Regions from separate parts of the Clostridium tanneri genome, predicted to be linked through region 1. Evidence: a T-box and tRNA genes for the amino acid it is inferred to sense, from the RefSeq annotation. Region 1 holds a T-box; the other holds one or more tRNA genes.
What was found. A T-box is a leader RNA that pairs with one kind of tRNA and senses whether it is charged. The one in region 1 lies ahead of P8V03_RS11110 (glycine--tRNA ligase), so its partner is inferred to be a tRNA-Gly.
Positions count from the first base shown of each region.

Region 2: it has a tRNA-Gly gene. The T-box ahead of P8V03_RS11110 (glycine--tRNA ligase) is inferred to sense a tRNA for this amino acid. The anticodon was not compared.

Region 1 is NZ_JARUJP010000011.1:113,439-123,171, reverse strand. Features, by position in the region: gene murD (UDP-N-acetylmuramoyl-L-alanine--D-glutamate ligase) at 1-1,237, opposite strand, end outside; gene P8V03_RS11110 (glycine--tRNA ligase) at 1,840-3,231, opposite strand; T-box leader at 3,304-3,471, opposite strand; T-box leader at 3,557-3,723, opposite strand; tRNA gene P8V03_RS11105 (tRNA-Asn) at 3,865-3,939, opposite strand; gene lysS (lysine--tRNA ligase) at 4,113-5,621, opposite strand; gene greA (transcription elongation factor GreA) at 5,637-6,116, opposite strand; gene P8V03_RS11090 (hypothetical protein) at 6,288-7,115, opposite strand; gene dusB (tRNA dihydrouridine synthase DusB) at 7,186-8,163, opposite strand; gene P8V03_RS11080 (type III pantothenate kinase) at 8,163-8,951, opposite strand; gene P8V03_RS11075 (thioesterase family protein) at 9,117-9,503, opposite strand; gene ftsH (ATP-dependent zinc metalloprotease FtsH) at 9,626-9,733, opposite strand, start outside.
Region 2 is NZ_JARUJP010000002.1:216,183-225,915, reverse strand. Features, by position in the region: gene rlmB (23S rRNA (guanosine(2251)-2'-O)-methyltransferase RlmB) at 33-833, shown strand; gene P8V03_RS03385 (NYN domain-containing protein) at 830-1,342, shown strand; gene sigH (RNA polymerase sporulation sigma factor SigH) at 1,416-2,054, shown strand; tRNA gene P8V03_RS03375 (tRNA-Gly) at 2,149-2,223, shown strand; tRNA gene P8V03_RS03370 (tRNA-Thr) at 2,235-2,310, shown strand; gene tuf (elongation factor Tu) at 2,388-3,581, shown strand; gene rpmG (50S ribosomal protein L33) at 3,784-3,933, shown strand; gene secE (preprotein translocase subunit SecE) at 3,978-4,208, shown strand; gene nusG (transcription termination/antitermination protein NusG) at 4,256-4,777, shown strand; gene rplK (50S ribosomal protein L11) at 4,850-5,275, shown strand; gene rplA (50S ribosomal protein L1) at 5,330-6,019, shown strand; ribosomal protein L10 leader region at 6,057-6,188, shown strand; gene rplJ (50S ribosomal protein L10) at 6,223-6,723, shown strand; gene rplL (50S ribosomal protein L7/L12) at 6,773-7,138, shown strand; gene rpoB (DNA-directed RNA polymerase subunit beta) at 7,410-9,733, shown strand, end outside.

The sequences.
Region 1 (9,733 bases):
CTAAGTTTTCCTCGATAATTATATTTAAATCTTTCCCAGTTCTCACCTTGAACTCTTCAAAACTTTCTTTTATTTTATATTTTGTATCACCAATTAAAATTAAAGTCTTTATTTTTGAATGCCCTTCTTCCGCTAGGGATTGAAAAGGTATATTTTTATCGTATCCTCCGGCTATTAAAATCACAGGTTTATCAAAGGCCTTAAGTCCAGCTACTGTTCTAGTAGGACTAGAAGCTATAGAGTCATTATAGTATTTAACTCCATCTAATTCTCTTACAAATTCGCATCTATGCTCTACTCCAGTAAAAGTAGTAGATACTTCTCTCATACTACGTATACTTACATCATCACTTAATGCACAAAATGCAGCCAGTAAATTTTCAACATTATGCATTCCCTTTATCTTAACTTCATTTAAAGCGCATACTTCTTTTCCTTTTACATATAACTTACTGTCTTGAAAATATGCACCTTGCTCTACCTTGTTTTTCACACTAAACCTACTAATCTTTGCTATAGATTCTCTTACCATAGAGTTTGTTATCTCATTGTCCATGTTTAATACTAGTAAATCATTTTCGCTTTGATGCTTAAATATATTTTTTTTAGCATCAACATATTCCTCCATATCTTTATGAATATCTAAGTGGTTAGGACTTAAATTTGTTATAACAGCCACTTCCGGAGATACATTCATTGTCATAAGCTGAAAACTAGATAACTCTAAGACTACTCTATCACTGTCTTTTATATCTTCTATTTTAGTAAATAAGGGTGTTCCTATATTACCTCCAACCCATGTATTATATCCTTCCTGTTTAAGCATGTTATAAATTAAAGTTGTAGTAGTTGTTTTTCCATCGCTACCTGTTACTCCATATAATTTTGCTGGGCAATATCTTACAAACTCCTCTATTTCAGAAGTAATATAACTTCCTTCCTCTTTGGCTTTGAGCATAGCAGGACTATCTATTCTCATAGATGGAGTTTTAAATATTACATCGAAGCCTTTTAACTCATCTAGATAGTTATCTCCTAATATTAATTCTACTCCTCTATTCTTAAATTCCTTAGCGACTTCTCCTATTTGTTCTTCAGTTTTCTTATCAAAAGCAGTAACCTTTGCTCCTAAATCTACTAAAAAGTTTATTAATGGCGTATTACTTATGCCTATTCCAACTACTGCTGTCTTTTTGTCTTTTATAAAAATTTTAAAATTCTCAAAGTTTCTTTTCATTAAAAACCCTCCAAAACTAAAACCTGTCTATATAATTAATCTGTATATTAAATTATACCACTTTATAAAAAAAATAACTTACTTTCTCTAGTTATTTTTGATTATTTATTTGACAGTTTATTTAATTATACTTACTAAAATATAATTATAATAGATTTTTGTTGAACTAAGTCGAAATTGATAGAAAATATTTAATTTATAAACTTTATTGCTATCTATTGAACTTTATTGTCTTCATATGCTATACTATGTGTGTGCCGTAAGGAAACATTAATATAATTCCCCAAGTTTTAATTAAACATATAACATATCCCCATGATTAAACCCTATTTACCGGATATTAATATCCGGTTATTTTTTTAATTTTTTTGTGTTTTCATTAAATAATATTATATTAATACATAAATTATACTTACTAAGGTTATAAACCCAAAAAACTTTTTGATTGTAAAATTCAGTTAATCATTTAGTATTTTATCTTATCAAGTACAAATAAGCACTATGAATCTCCATCTCATTCATAGTGCTTTTGCTATATACTACATAAAAATTCACTTATTCTAAAAACCTAAACTGGTTACTAGAATATAATCTTTGTAATATTAGAATTCCATCTTCTCTTTTATGAAGCTTTTAATCTCATCTATACTTATTCTAAACTGTTCCATAGTATCTCTATCTCTAACAGTAACAGTGTTATCCTCTAAAGTATCAAAGTCTACAGTTATACAGTAAGGAGTTCCTATTTCATCTTCTCTTCTGTATCTCTTTCCTATACTTCCAGCTTCATCATAATCTACGTTAAACTCTTTTCTTAAATTATCGTAAATATCTAAAGCTTTATCAGAAAGTTTCTTAGTAAGCGGAAGTATAGCCACCTTAAATGGAGCAATAGCTGGATGGAAACGCATTACTGTTCTAACATCTCCGCCTTCTAATTCTTCCTCATCATAAGCGTCTACTAAAAATGATAAAGTTAATCTATCTGCACCTACGGAAGGTTCTATGCAATAAGGCATATATCTTTCATTTGTAACAGGGTCAAGGTAAGATAAATCCTTTCCAGAATGTTGTTGATGCTGCTTTAAGTCATAATCAGTTCTATCAGCTACACCCCATAATTCACCCCATCCAAAAGGATATAAGTATTCAATATCAGCAGTCGCATTGCTGTAGTGTGATAATTCTTCTTTATCATGATCTCTAAATCTTATATTCTCTTCTTTAATTCCAAGATTTAATAAGAAATTCCAACAGTATTCCTTCCAGTAACTGTGCCACTCTAAATCTGTACCTGGCTGACAGAAAAACTCAAGCTCCATCTGTTCAAACTCTCTAGTTCTAAAAGTAAAGTTACCAGGAGTTATTTCATTTCTAAAAGACTTTCCTATTTGAGCTATACCAAAAGGAACTTTTTTTCTTGAAGTTCTTTGAACATTTTTAAAGTTTACAAATATACCCTGAGCTGTTTCAGGTCTTAAAAATATTTCTGCTTGAGTATCCTCAGTAACACCTTGGAATGTTTTAAACATTAAATTGAACTTTCTTATATCTGTAAAGTTATGTTTTCCACAAGTAGGACAATCTATTCCATTATCGTCTATATAACTCTTTAATTTTTCATTGCTCCAACCATCAGCACTAGCTTTCTCTATACCTTGAGCTGTCATATGCTCTTCTACTAGCTTATCTGCTCTAAATCTAGCTTTACACTCTTTACAATCCATAAGAGGATCTGAAAAATTACCTACGTGACCTGAAGCAACCCAAACATCCTTGTTCATAAGAATAGCTGCATCTATACCGACATTATACTTGCTCTCATGAACAAACTTTTGCCACCAAGCTCTCTTTACATTATTTTTTAACTCTACACCTAAAGGACCATAATCCCAAGTATTTGCAAGTCCTCCGTATATCTCTGATCCCGGATATACGAATCCTCGGTTTTTAGCTAACGCCACTACTTTATCCATTGTTTTTTCTACTGACATAAAACTACCTCCTATTTCCTATTATATAATTATTGTTAACATATTTTGTAAAAATATAAAAAGCCCTTGCCATAAAGGGACGAAATTTTAATTCCGCGGTTCCACCCTTCTTGGCACGAGCCCTACTTTACACAATTATCACTCAAAAGTTCCCTTCATAAATAACTCCTAATTGTTTTCACCAACCACAATCTCTCTTAGAGGATATTAATTACTACTCTTCTTTATCATAGTGAACTATTTAATTTTCAAACACTAAACTTAACAATCATTGATATGGATAATTATAAATAATCCTTTTTAGGTATAAAAAAAAGACCTTCTGCTAAGGGACGAAATTTTAATTCCGCGGTTCCACCCTTCTTGGCATAAGCCCTGCTTTTAACAGTTATCACTCAAAAGTTCCCTTCATAACAACCCCTGATTGTTCTCACCAACCACAATCTCTCTTAAAGGATATTAATTATTACTCTTCTTTATCATAGTGAATATTTAATTATCTTCTGCTTATACTTATTTTACCATATCTCCACAATTTGTCAACATTAACTATTGATTTTAAGCTTTATATATTCTTATTATCAACAATATTTAAAATTATATACATTCATCATTTATTACAAAAAATAAAAATGGCTCCGTGGAGAGGGCTCGAACCTCCAACCCTTCGGTTAACAGCCGAATGCTCTGCCATTGAGCTACCACGGAATAACTTAACTTACATGTATTATTATATCAAAGATATTAAAAAAATCAATAGTTTTTTTTAATATCTTTATATTTTTTTACTTACAGCATATATAATTAATAAATATTTCTTAATAAAAAGACCAACAGCCTTAAGTTGTTGGTCTTTGTGTATACCATAAGTTTCTCTTATATTATTGATGTGTTGGTTTCATCGTTGGGAATAATATAACATCCCTGATAGACGCAGCGTCAGTTAGGAACATTATTAGTCTATCTATACCTATACCAAGTCCACCTGTAGGCGGCATACCTATTTCTAATGAATTAATGAAGTCATCATCCATCATGTAGGCTTCATCATCTCCAAGCTCTCTCTCTTTAAGCTGTTGGATAAATCTATCTTTTTGAACTATAGGATCATTTAATTCTGAGTAAGCATTACATAATTCTCTTCCAAATACGAATCCTTCAAATCTCTCAGTGAAATCAGGGTTTCCTCTCTTCTTCTTAGTAAGAGGTGATATTTCTACAGGATAATCAATTATAAAAGTAGGCTGAATTAATTGACTTTCGCCAAACTCTTCAAATAGCATATTTAAAATTTCACCTTTTGTACAATCCTTTAATTCTTTTTTAAACTTAAGATGCTTTTCTTTTGCTATTTCTCTTGCTTCTTCATCAGTCTTTATTTCATTAAAATCTACACCAGCATATTCTTTTACAGCATCAACCATTGTAACTCTTCTCCAAGGTGGTGCGAAGTCTATCTCCGTTCCTTGATACATAACCTTAGTGGTACCAAGAACCTTTTCACATACGTAAGCTATCATATTCTCTGTAATCTCCATCATATCATTATAATCTGCAAAAGCTTCATATAATTCTATCATAGTAAACTCAGGGTTATGTCTTACACTTATTCCTTCATTTCTAAAGTTCTTTCCAATTTCATATACCTTTTCAAATCCACCAACTATAAGTCTCTTTAAGTAAAGCTCTGTAGCTATTCTCAAGTACATATCTATATCTAAAGCATTATGATGAGTATCAAAAGGTCTAGCTGCTGCTCCACCTGCTATTGGTGAAAGCACTGGTGTTTCAACTTCTAGATAGTCTCTGTTATCCAAAAACTCTCTCACAGCTTTTATTATAGCTGTTCTTTTCATAAAAGTATCTCTAACATCTTGATTTATTATTAAATCAACATATCTTTGTCTGTATCTTAAATCTGGGTCCTTTAGTCCATGCCACTTTTCTGGAAGTGGTTTTAGAGATTTTCCTATAAGCTGAAAATCAGTAATTTGAAGAGATACTTCTCCTGTTTTTGTTTTGAACACAGTACCTGTTACTGATAACAAATCTCCTATATCGTAGGTTTTATATTCCTTAAGTTTCTCTTCTCCTACATTATCTATTTTTATGTATAATTGAATTTTTCCATATCTGTCATGCACATCAGAGAAACCAGCTTTTCCATGAACTCTCTTTGACATAAGTCTTCCAGCTACAGTAGCTGTTTTTCCTTCAAGTTCTTCATAATTATCCTTTATCTCTTTAGATGTATGTGTTCTTTCTACCTTATAAACATCAAAAGGATCTTTGCCATCCTTTTGAAGATTGAAGAACTTCTGTCTTCTTTCTCTTATCAGTTCATTAAACTCTTCTTCTAATTGGTTTATGTTCTTTTCATCATTTGACATTTAACTAACCTCCAATTATCTTCTTATGCCAAGTATTTCGTACTTACTTACTCCATTTGGCACTTGTATTTCCACAATATCTCCAACTTTCTTACCTATTAGTCCTCTACCAACCGGTGACTCATTAGATATTTTGTTGTTAATAGGATCAGCTTCTGCAGAACCTACTATTATATATTCTACCTCTTCGTCAAATTCATAATCTTTTAACTTTACAATAGAACCTATACTTACAATATCTGTTGGTATTTCACTCTGATCTACTATAGTAGCATTTTTTAGCATATTTTCTAATTGAGCAATTCTTCCCTCTACAAATGCTTGTTCATTTTTAGCTTCGTCATACTCTGAATTCTCACTTAAATCTCCAAAAGAAAGTGCAACCTTGATCTTCTCAGTTATCTCCTTTCTTTTGACTGTTTTTAAATATTCTAACTCTTCCTCTAATTTCTTTACTCCCTCATAAGTCATTACATACTTTCTTGATTCACTCATTTTATTCTCCCCTTTTAATAATTTATCAAAAAACTTCCTATGTCAATATTTTTCAACCCTTTTATGATGGAATAGTTTAGTTTAATAATCATTTAAGTAATTATAAAACAGCATATTATTAATGTCAACATTTTCAAACTCATTTTACCCTGTCTATAAACTGGCAGCTGACTACCCTAACTCCCAAGTGTCTTTGTTAAACTTTATCTTATCTAAAAATATTCCGTTATATTGTAGAGACTTTTCTATGTCTTTTTCTTCCATCTGACATAATATTGATCCTAAAAGTTCTGTAGACATAGTATATTCATCCAATGCCCATGGCACACTATAAGTTACATCATTTATAATAGTTCTGCTATTATTTATCGGATTAATTCTATTATTTATATACCATACAGCTGCTGTTCCATTCACTTCTATTTCCTCTGAATTTATAATAAAATCCGCATTATTAAATGAGTACTCCATATCACTAGTTATAACTGGTGTTATTCCATAGTTAGCAATAATGTACTCTCCTATTACATTAGTTTTTAATATATTTTTAGATAGCAATATTATATATTTAGCCTCTTTAGCTAGACTACAAATTACGTTAAAATTCATATCATCTGCTGCATCATATATAACTATACAACTATCTCTTATAGTCTTATGCCTAGTTCTTAATATAAGTTTTATACTTCTAACTATTCCATAGGCCATAAGTTCCTTTTGGAATGTATTAAACAAACCATAATCTAATTTTCTATATGTTTTAGGCGCTAATTGAAAATCTTTGCTTTTAAAAGGCTTTTTTACAATACTTAAATTACCGTAGTATGCCTTTTCACTAAAATTAGGAGGAAATTTAACACTAACTATACTTAAATTTAGCTCCTTAATAAAACTCTTTTTGTGATAATAAATTTTAAATCTATCTTTTATTCTACCTAAAAGACTACTATCTTCATAGCACCTTGTGACGTCAGCATTAACATATACTATTGGTTTCATTAATGAATCCTCTATTATTACTTACGTTACTATTGTATTCTACCTGGTAATTAAAAATTACATTCAGTTTTTACTGGTGCTTATTTACTATAAGCTTTTTATATTCTTCTAGGATATTTAAAACACTAGCACTTTCCTTCTCATAGTTAACCTTATCTTTTATTTCTTTATTGTTTTCAATTCCTTTTAAGTACCATCCTATATGTTTTCGCATTTCCCTTACAGCTGTAATCTCTTCTAAATAATAAAGAGCTCTTTTATAATGGGTTATGCACATATCTATCTTTTCTTCTGCAGAAGGATAAACTATTTCTTCTCCATTAATGCCCTGTTGTATTTGACTAAATATCCACGGGTTTCCCATGGAACCTCTTCCTACCATTACTCCATCGCAACCTGTTTCTTTGAAGAGACGGATGGCATCTTCTGCAGTAACTACATCTCCATTTCCTATAACAGGAATCTTAACCACTTCCTTGACCTGCCTTATTATATCCCAATCTGCCTTTCCTTCATACATCTGTTCACGAGTTCTCCCATGGACTGTTATGCAGTCTGCACCTGCCTGTTCTAAAATCTTAGCAAATTCAACTGCATTGATGTTATTAGCATCAAATCCTTTTCTAAATTTAACAGTTACAGGTTTCAATGAGGCTCTTTTTACTTCTTTGACTATTTCAGCAGCTAGCTTAGGGTTCTTCATCAAAGCAGACCCCTCTGCATTCTTGACAATCTTAGGGGCTGGACATCCCATATTAATATCAACAATACATATATCCTTGTTATCATTGAAAAAATCACAGGACTTAGCCATAATAGCAGGATCTGAACCGAATATTTGTACTGCCACCGGACTTTCTTTAGCAGAGATATTCAGCATACTCTTTGTATTCTCACTTCCGTAAAATAAGGCTTTTGAACTTATCATTTCAGTATAAACAAGTCCACACCCCATCTCTTTACATATACCTCTAAAAGCTATATCAGTAACTCCTGCCATAGGAGCTAAGAACACATTGTTCTTGAATTCTAACTCCCTTATCTTCATTACAACACCTGCTCTTTATTTTTTTCATAAATTATTCTTAATCCTTTTAAGGTTAGTATCGGATCTATATTATCTATAAATTTAGATTCTTCACTTATAAGTTTAGCCAATCCTCCCGTTGCTATAATTACCGGCTCTTCCTCACCTAACTGCATCATTTCCTTTTTCATCTTATCTACTATGTAATCAACCTGTCCAATATATCCATAAATTATACCAGCCTGCATGCTTGAAACTGTATTTTTACATATTACACCTGATGGCTTTGTAAGTTCAACTCTAGGCAATTTAGCCGCTCTTTCAAATAACGCTTCTGAAGATATTTTTATACCAGGACATATAGTACCGCCTAAATAATCTGCTTTAGCTGTTATAGCACAAAAAGTTGTAGCTGTTCCAAAATCTATTATAATAATTGGCTTTTTATACATTTCGTAAGCAGCAACCGCATTAACTATCCTGTCTGCACCAACTTCTTTTGGATTGTCATATTTTATATTTATACCAGTTTTCACTCCCGGTCCAACTACTAACGGATCTATTTCAAAATACTTTTTTATCATATGCTCTAATGAATACATTATGTTAGGAACTACTGAAGATACTATAACTCCTTCTACATCTGTCGGATCTAGTTTACTTTGCAAAAATAATTGTGTTACCTGAACACCGTACTCATCTGCAGTTCTTTTAGAGTCCGTTGATAACCTCCAACTTGCAATAAGCTCCTTATCCTCATAAACTCCTAATACAATATTGGTGTTTCCTACATCTAAGACTAAAATCACAGTATATCCCACCTTTCTTAATAATACAAAATTTATAATAAATACTTTACATAATTAAAGAGCAGCTTTAGAGCTGCCCTTTAGTATACCCAAAACACTGTCAATTTAATAATTTAATTTTATCAGCTAAATTATATTTGTCAAGCCAACATCAATTTTACCAATTTATAGCTTAACCTTTCTCATAAACTCCTCACTATTCACTATGTATCTTGCATGAACTCCTTCTCCAATTATACCTTTTTCGTCCCAAGCTCTAACATTAAATAACAATTTCTTTCTATCCACTTCTATTAGAGAAGCCTTACATCTTATTTTCACACCTATAGGTGATGCTTTTATATGTCTTACATTTAACTCTATACCGACTGTAGTATATCCAAAAGGAAGATGTAAATCTACAGAACTCTTACAGGTATTCTCCATAAGCGCTATCATTGAAGGCGTAGAAAAAACATCTAAATTGCCAGACCCAAGTTTGCTAGCAGTATCATTTTCAGTTACGCATATCTCCATGGTAGCGGTCATTCCTTCTTTTACATTAAACTCCACATGATCATCTCATTTCCTTTAAAATTTTCCATAATCTCACACATACACATCAATTATATCACGGAAGAGTAACTTTAATATATAATTTGTTAATAAAAAATAGAGGCAAATTTGCCTCTATTTTATGCGTTATTAAATATTTCCTCAAATTCGTCAGCTTCAAGCTTTTCTTTTTCAAGAAGAGCCTTAGCAACCGCATGAAGCTTTGCCGTATTTTCAGTTAGCAAAGT
Region 2 (9,733 bases), on a different contig from region 1:
AAGAAACTAAAAGAGGTTCAAAAGAAAAAACTATAAAATCAAAGGGAAAAGATAATAACTTCAACAAAGCCATAACTGTAGAAGCTAGGGAAGATATAATTGAAGGTAGAAATGCAGTTATTGAGGCTTTGCGTTCTGATAGAACTATTGAGCAGATATTAATTGCTAACGGTGATATCTCTGGGTCAGTAAATGTAATATTAGGACTTGCAAAAGAAAAGAATGTTGTAGTTAAATATGTTGATAGAAGAAAATTAGACCAGATGTCTGAAACTGGAGCTCACCAAGGAGTAGTAGCTCAAGTTACACCTTACAAGTATTTTGAGGTGGAAGATATATTAAAATATGCGGAAGACAAAGGCGAAAATCCTTTTATAGTTATTCTTGATGAGATAGAAGATCCACATAACTTTGGTTCAATAATTAGAACTGCAGAAACCTGTGGAGCACATGGTATCATTATACCTAAAAGAAGAAATGTTGGCGTTACTCCTACTGTATATAAAACTTCAGCTGGAGCTATTGAATATATGAAAATAGCAAAGGTTACCAACTTAAATTCTACTATAGATAAGCTTAAGGAAAAAGGAGTGTGGGTGTATGGAGCAGACATGGCTGGAGAAGACTTCTGTTTTGAAGCTAATCTTTCTGGACCTGTAGCTCTCATTATAGGAAGTGAAGGAAAGGGTATTCTAAAGCTTACAAGGGAAAAATGTGATGCTCTTATAAAAATACCTATGGTAGGGAAAATATCATCTTTAAATGCTTCTGTGGCGGGAGGTATATTAATGTATGAAATTTTAAAACAAAAAATAAAATGTGATAAAAAGTGAAAAATATTTTTGTAGATGGATATAATGTAATAAATAGCTGGCCAGGATTGAAAGATGTGAAGGGATATAGCTTCGAATCGGCTAGACAGGAATTGATAGAGACTTTAAGTAACTATGCAGCATATAAAGGCCATAAGATCTTTATAGTTTTTGACGCTCATATGGTAAGCGGCAGTATAGAGAAAAGAGAAAAGATTAGTGATTATATTATAGTTATATTTACAAGAGAAGGAGAAACTGCAGATAATTTCATTGAGAGAGAAGTTAACAGAATAGGTCGAAAATCAGAGGTATGTGTCGTGACTTCAGACTCATTAGAACAGCAGATTGTCTTTCAAAGAGGGGCTGTCAGGATGTCATCTATAGAGTTTTATCATGAAATAAAATCTGTAGAATTAAAAATAAAAAGCAGAATAAGAAAAAAGTATTCTGAAAAGAGACATAGATTACAAGATAGGGTTTCTGAGAATATATTGGAAGAACTTGAAAAAATTCGAAGAAGCAAGTGAAATCTATTGACTGTAAATTTAGGTTTAATGTATAATCAATTGTGTGGCCTATATTTGTTGTGGAGGGGATACCTTGGAGAAAAGGGGTTATATTGCTAAAAATTCCTCCTTTGAAGGTAAGTTAGATGAGGAAATTGTTATAGAAGCAAAAAAAGGGGATATTAGAGCTCAAGAGTACCTTATTAACAAATATGAAAACTTTGTTAAATCTAAAGCTAAGTCGTATTTTTTAATTGGTGCAGATAAAGAAGATATATACCAAGAGGGAATGATAGGTTTATATAAGGCCATTAGAGATTTTAAATCCGATAAGTTATCTTCTTTTAAGGCTTTTGCAGAATTGTGTGTTACAAGACAGATAATAACTGCCATAAAAACTGCTACTCGGCAAAAGCATATACCGTTAAATACGTATGTTTCCCTAAACAAACCTATATATGACGAAGAGTCAGATAGAACTTTGTTAGATGTGTTATCTGAGGCCAGAGTTGCAGACCCTGAGGAGCTTATTATAAGTAGGGAAGAGTTAAATCACATACAAAATGAAATTGGTGAAGTATTATCAAGCTTAGAGATGGAAGTATTAATGTCATATCTTGATGGTAAGTCCTACCAGGAAATTGCATGTGACTTAGATAGGCACGCTAAATCAATAGATAATGCACTGCAGAGAGTTAAAAGAAAGTTAGAAAAGTGTTTAAACGATAAATAGAAATACATATTGACAAAATCACTTAATTGTATTAAAATTGATAATCGGTATATAACTTTTAATATAACTTTTACGATGATTTTGAAATAAGTGAGCGAGAGTAGTTCAGTGGTAGAACACCAGCTTCCCAAGCTGGCTGTCGCGGGTTCAATCCCCGTTTCTCGCTCCAATGATAAAATTGCCCATGTAGCTCAGTCGGCAGAGCGTCACCTTGGTAAGGTGGAGGTCACCGGTTCAATCCCGGTCATGGGCTCCAATAATATTTAAAGTTCACAACACACCAGGGTGAGTTTACCTAAATAAAATGTTTATGAAACAAGGAGGAACAATAAAATGTCAAAAGCAAAATTTGAAAGAAACAAACCACACGTAAACATAGGAACAATAGGACACGTAGACCACGGTAAAACAACATTAACAGCAGCAATAACAACAGTATTATCAAAAAAGGGATTTGCAGAAGCATTTGATTATGCAGCAATAGATAAAGCACCAGAAGAAAGAGAAAGAGGAATCACAATCAACACAGCACACGTTGAATATGAAACAGAAAACAGACACTATGCACACGTTGATTGTCCAGGACACGCTGACTATGTTAAGAACATGATAACAGGAGCAGCACAGATGGATGGAGCTATCTTAGTTGTAAGTGCAGCAGATGGTCCAATGCCACAAACAAGAGAGCACATACTACTAGCATCAAGAGTTGGTGTTGACTACATAGTAGTATTCTTAAATAAAGCTGACATGGTAGACGATGCAGAATTATTAGAATTAGTAGAAATGGAAGTTAGAGAATTATTAAGCGAGTACAACTTCCCAGGAGATGATACTCCAATCGTAGCTGGATCAGCATTAAAAGCATTAGAAAACCCAACAGATGAAGAAGCAATAAAACCAATAATGGACTTAATGGCTGCAGTAGACAGCTACATTCCAACTCCAGAAAGAGCAACTGACAAAGCATTCTTAATGCCTGTAGAAGATGTATTCACAATAACAGGAAGAGGAACAGTTGCAACTGGAAGAGTTGAAAGTGGAATATTAAAAGTTGGAGACGAAGTAGAAATCGTAGGAATAAAAGAAGAAAAGGGCAAAACTGTATGTACAGGAGTAGAAATGTTCAGAAAGCTTCTTGATCAAGCGATGGCAGGAGATAACATCGGAGCATTATTAAGAGGTGTTCAAAGAGATGATATCGAAAGAGGTCAAGTATTAGCAAAACCAGGTTCAGTACATCCACATAAGAAGTTCGTAGGTCAAGTATACGTACTAAAAAAAGAAGAAGGTGGAAGACACACTCCATTCTTCGATGGATATAGACCACAGTTCTACTTCAGAACAACAGACGTTACAGGATCAATCAAATTACCAGAAGGAATGGAAATGGTTATGCCTGGAGACCACATAGACATGAAAGTTGAATTAATCACTCCAGTAGCAATGGATGAAGGATTAAGATTTGCTATAAGAGAAGGCGGAAGAACTGTAGGTTCAGGAGTTGTTTCTAAAATAGAAGAGTAATTATAAGTTGTAGGACTGGGTTTCTATACCTAGTCCTTTTAAAAGTATAGAAGGTTAATGTAAATTAGTGCTAATATATACTTTTAATTTCAATTGACATAATAACTAAGTTGTGATAAATTATCTAAGTAATGCACATTTATAAATAGCAACAAACAATGTTTTGACATTATAGATAAGCATGTTTCAGGAGGTGGAAGCAATGAGAATAAAAATAACATTAGCATGTACAGATTGTAAACAAAGAAATTACAACACAATGAAGAACAAAAAGAATGATCCTGACAGATTAGAAATGAGAAAGTACTGCCCATTTTGCCATAAACATACAGCTCACAAAGAAACAAAATAACATTACATAGAGGCGTTGAATTAAAATAATGAGGATGTGAAAAAATGGCTGCACAGGACAATGTAAAAAAAGTAAATAAATCAGCAGCATCCGGAAACGGAGTTATTAGTTTTTTTAAAGAGTTAAAAGCAGAAACTAAGAGAATAACTTGGGCCTCTAAAGAAAATGTAAAAAAAGCAACAGCAACAGTTATGACATTTTGTGTTATATATGTAATAATAGTTGGATTACTTGATTTTGGATTTAAGAATCTTATTGGAGTAATCTTTAAATAACATAAAAAGGAGGTAGGGGTCGAGAGAAGATTCCCGTCCCTTGAATTATGGCAGATAAAGCTAGATGGTATGTAGTACACACATATTCTGGTTATGAGAATAAGGTTAAAGCAAACCTTGAAAAAACCATCGAAAATAGAAATTTATATCATTGGATAGATGATGTTCAAGTTCCTATAGAAGAACAAGTTGAAATTAAAGATGGTAAGAAGAAAATAACACAAAGAAAGATTTTTCCGGGATATGTCTTAGTGCATATGATAATGACAGATGATTCTTGGTATATAGTTAGAAATACTAGGGGAGTAACAGGATTTGTAGGTCCGGGATCAAAACCAGTACCGTTAACTGATGAAGAAGTTAAGGCAATGGGTATATCTGAAAAACCTATTAATGTAGATATTGAAGTCGGAGAAAACATTAAAGTTAAATCTGGCCCATTAGAAAACTTCCCGGCTATTATTCAAGAAATCAATACTGAAAAGAGAAAAATCAAAGCATTAGTTAACATGTTTGGCAGGGAAACCCCTGTTGAACTTGATTTTAATCAAATAGAAAAATTAGATTAGTTTGTAAGACGTAAGTCTTAACAAGTGGGAGGACAAAAGTCCGTATAACCACATTTTAGGAGGTGTAAATTCATGGCTAAAAAAGTAGTAGGAATGATTAAACTTCAACTTCCTGCAGGAAAAGCAACTCCAGCACCACCTGTTGGACCAGCACTTGGACAGCATGGGGTAAACATTATGGGATTCTGTAAAGAATTTAACGCTAAGACTGCTAACCAAGCAGGACTAATAATTCCTGTAGTAATCACTGTATATCAGGACAGATCTTTTAGTTTTATACTAAAAACTCCACCTGCAGCAGTATTATTAAAGAAAGCAGCAGGAATTGAAAGTGGATCTGGCGTACCAAACAGAACTAAAGTTGCTAAAGTAACTAAAGAACAAGTTAGACAAATAGCTGAAACAAAGATGCCAGACTTAAATGCAGGAACTATTGAAGCTGCTATGAGCATGGTAGCAGGAACAGCAAGAAGCATGGGAATAGTTGTAGAAGAATAGTTAACCAAAATAGTGGGAGGTAATAACCGTTAAAACCACGAAGGAGGATACAAAATGGGAAAGAATTACAATGAAAGCGTTAAGCTTGTTGATAGAAGTGTTCTATATACATCATCAGAAGCTATAGAGCTTGCTGTAAAAACATCAAAAGCTAAATTTGATGAAACTATTGAGCTAGCATTAAGACTTGGAGTTGATCCAAGACATGCAGATCAACAGGTTAGAGGAGCTGTAGTACTTCCTCACGGAACTGGTAAAAAAGTTAGAGTTTTAGTTTTTGCAAAAGGCGATAAGGCTAAGGAAGCTGAAGCTGCAGGCGCTGAGTTTGTAGGAGCAGAAGAGTTAGTTGATAAAATACAAAAAGAAAACTGGTTTGATTTTGACGTAGTTGTTGCAACTCCAGATATGATGGGTGTTGTTGGTAGACTAGGTAGAGTATTAGGACCTAAGGGTTTAATGCCGAATCCAAAGTCAGGTACAGTTACTTTTGATGTAGCAAAAGCTGTAGCAGACATTAAAGCTGGTAAGGTTGAATATAGAGTTGATAAAACTGCTATAGTTCACGTTCCAATTGGTAAAAGATCATTTGGAGAGCAAAAATTACTTGAAAACTTCCGTGTATTGATGGAAGCTGTTATAAAGGCAAAACCAGCAGCTGCTAAAGGTCAATACTTAAAATCTGTAGTAGTTTCAGCTACTATGGGACCTGGAATAAAAATAAATCCAGTAAAAGCATTAGATTAATATTGACATAGATTAAAAGTTAATGTACAATATTAGAGGTTAATAAGTAAATATTCCGTAGACAGTAGGTGCGAATGCATAACGGTTATACCAACCTACCGAGGGTTCCGATATAAGTGATTATAACTGGTCTCTCTACGTCTACGGGGAGACCTTTAAATTTGTATAACATTAATTTTAAACTGTGAGGAGGTGGACACACAGTGGGAAAAAATAGAGAAATAAAAGAAGCTAAAGTGTTAGAAATAAAGGAAAAAATGGAAAAAGCTCAAGGTATAATCTTCGCTAAGTATCAAGGATTAACTGTTGAAGAAGATACAGAGCTTAGAAAGCAATTAAGAGAAGCTGGTGTAGAGTATAAAGTTTACAAAAATACTTTAACTACATTAGCAGCAAGAGAACTAGGATTTGATGGTGTTGAAAGCATCCTTGAAGGACCAGTTTCAGTAGCATTCGGATATGAAGATCCAACAGCTCCTGCAAGAATCTTAAATGATTTTGCAAAAAATCATAAGAAGATGGAGTTAAAAGGTGGAGTTGTTCAAGGAGAAATATTTGATACTGATAAAGTTCAACAACTTGCTAAAATACCACCAAGAGAAGTTTTACTTGCTCAATTACTTGGAAGCTTCAAAGCTCCAATGTCAAACCTAGCATACTTATTAAATGCTGTTAAAGAAAAGAAAGAATCAGAAGAAGCTTAATTTGAATAAATAATAATTTGTTGAAGAGAAATTTTGGAGGTGTCTAATAATGACTAGAGAAGAAATAATTCAAGCTATAAAAGAAATGAGCGTTTTAGAATTAAACGAGTTAGTAAAAGCATGTGAAGAGGAATTCGGAGTAAGCGCAGCTGCTCCAGTAGCAGTTGCAGGTGTTGCAGCACCAGGTGCAGCAGCAGAAGAAAAGACTGAATTCGACGTAGTATTAGCTAACGCTGGATCAGAAAAGATAAAGGTTATAAAAGCAGTTAGAGAATTAACTGGTTTAGGATTAAAGGAAGCTAAAGAAGTAGTTGACGGAGCTCCTAAGACATTAAAAGAAGGCGTAAGCAAAGAAGATGCTGAAGCTATAAAGGCAAAACTTGCAGAAGTTGGTGCTACTGTAGAAATAAAATAGTATCTTATAAAAAAGAGGCACTTTTTATATAAAAAGTGCCTCTTTTAAAATTTAATGACATTATTTATTGACAAATGTTTATTATTATGGTAATATAATAAATTGCATTGATTAGTTAAATATAATGCAAATATTTTAGTTTTATATCAAAGATTGAATTAATTATAAAAAAAAGGTTATACTAAAAAGATGGTAATGTAATCAATCCAAAATCACATTTAAAGAGGTTGTGTTTTTGGTTATTTTTAGTTTATGCAAGGGGTGAAAGTCAATGGTACATCCTGTCCAGGTTGGTAAGAGAACGAGAATGAGCTTTTCCAAACTTAAAGAAGTTGGCGATATGCCTAATTTGATTGAGGTGCAGTTAGATTCCTATAATTGGTTTCTAAGAGAAGGCTTGCAAGAAGTGTTTGATGATATTAATCCTATTCAGGATTATACTGCTAATCTTAATCTTGAGTTTGTAGGCTACAAGTTAGATATGGATAATATCAAATACTCAGTTGAAGAATGTAAAGAAAGAGATGCTACATATGCAGCGCCTTTAAAAGTAAAAGTAAGATTACTGAACAAGGAAACTGGTGAAGTAAAGGAACAAGAAGTGTTCATGGGAGACTTTCCTCTTATGACAGAACAAGGAACCTTCATCATTAATGGTGCGGAGAGAGTTATTGTAAGTCAGTTAGTAAGATCACCAGGTGTATATTACGATATGGCAGTTGATAAAACAGGTAAAAAGCTTTTTTCATCAACTGTAATACCAAACAGAGGTGCTTGGCTAGAATATGAAACAGACTCAAATGACATAATATATGTGAGAATAGACAAGACAAGAAAATTACCTATAACCATACTTATAAGATCTATGGGATATGGTACAGATGCTGAAATAACAGAGTTTTTCGGCGAGGATGAAAGATTGAAAGCTTCCATAGAGAAAGATAATACAAAGACTCGTGAAGAAGCATTACTTGAAATATACAAGAGATTAAGACCAGGAGAACCACCTACAGTTGACAGTGCACAATCACTTATTGAATCCTTGTTCTTCGATCCTAAGAGATATGATTTATCAAGAGTTGGAAGATACAAGTTTAATAAAAAATTAGCTCTTCATTTGAGAATTGCAAATCAAATATCAAATGAAGATATTGTAAACCCACAAACAGGTGAGATTCTCGTACAAAAAGGCGAAAAGATTGATAGAGAGAAAGCAATTGAAATACAAAATTGTGGTATAAGGGCAGTAGATATTCAAGTTGAAGATAAAGTTCTTAAAGTAATAGGAAACAATTTTGTAAACATACATAGCTTTATTGATTTTAATATAGACGATTTAAATATAAAGGAACTTGTACATTATCCTACATTAAAGGAAATTTTGGATAACTACAGTGATGAAAGTAGTATAAAAGAGCAACTAAGAAAGAATATCCACGTGTTAATACCAAAACACATAATAAGAGATGATATATATGCTACTGTAAGCTATGAATTAGGATTAGCTTATAATATTGGTCATACAGATGATATTGATCACCTTGGTAATAGAAGAATTAGATCTGTAGGAGAACTTCTTCAGAATCAATTCAGAATAGGTCTTTCAAGAATGGAAAGAGTAGTTAAAGAAAGAATGACTATTCAAGATCAAGAAGTTATAACTCCGCAAGCGTTAATAAATATAAGACCAGTAGCAGCATCCATAAAAGAATTCTTTGGAAGCTCTCAGCTTTCACAGTTCATGGATCAGACAAATCCATTATCAGAGTTAACAAATAAGAGAAGACTTTCAGCCCTAGGTCCAGGAGGTCTTTCAAGAGAAAGAGCAGGATTTGAAGTAAGAGACGTTCACCACTCACACTATGGTAGAATGTGTCCTATAGAAACACCTGAAGGTCCAAATATAGGACTTATTAACTCATTAGCAACTTATGCTAGGGTAAATTACTATGGATTTATAGAAACTCCTTATAGAAAAGTTGATAAAAAGTCAGGTGTAGTTACTGAGAAACTAATATATATAACAGCAGATGAAGAAGATGAGTACCTAGTAGCACAGGCTAACGAACCTATTGACGAAAATGGACATTTTGTTGATAGTAAGGTAACAGTAAGAAACAAGGAAGATATAATGGTTGTTCCTCGTGAAGATGTTGATTTTATGGACGTATCACCAAGACAATTAGTTTCAGTAGCTACAGCTATGATACCGTTCCTTGAAAATGATGATGCCAGCCGTGCTCTTATGGGATCAAACATGCAGCGTCAGGCAGTGCCATTATTAAAGCCTCAAGCCCCTGTTGTAGGAACTGGAATAGAGTATAAGGCAGCTGTTGACTCAGGAGTACTACCTAAGGCTAAAAATGCTGGAACAGTTGTATATGTAAGTGCTAACGAAGTTAGAGTTAAGAGAGACTCTGACGGAGGAATAGATGTATACAGACTTCTTAAGTTTAAAAGATCAAACCAAGGTACTTGTATAAATCAAAGACCAATAGTTAATAAAGATGAACGTGTAGAGAAGGGTACAGTATTATCAGATGGTCCTTCTACTGACTTAGGAGAAATAGCATTAGGTAAAAATATAAGAATGGG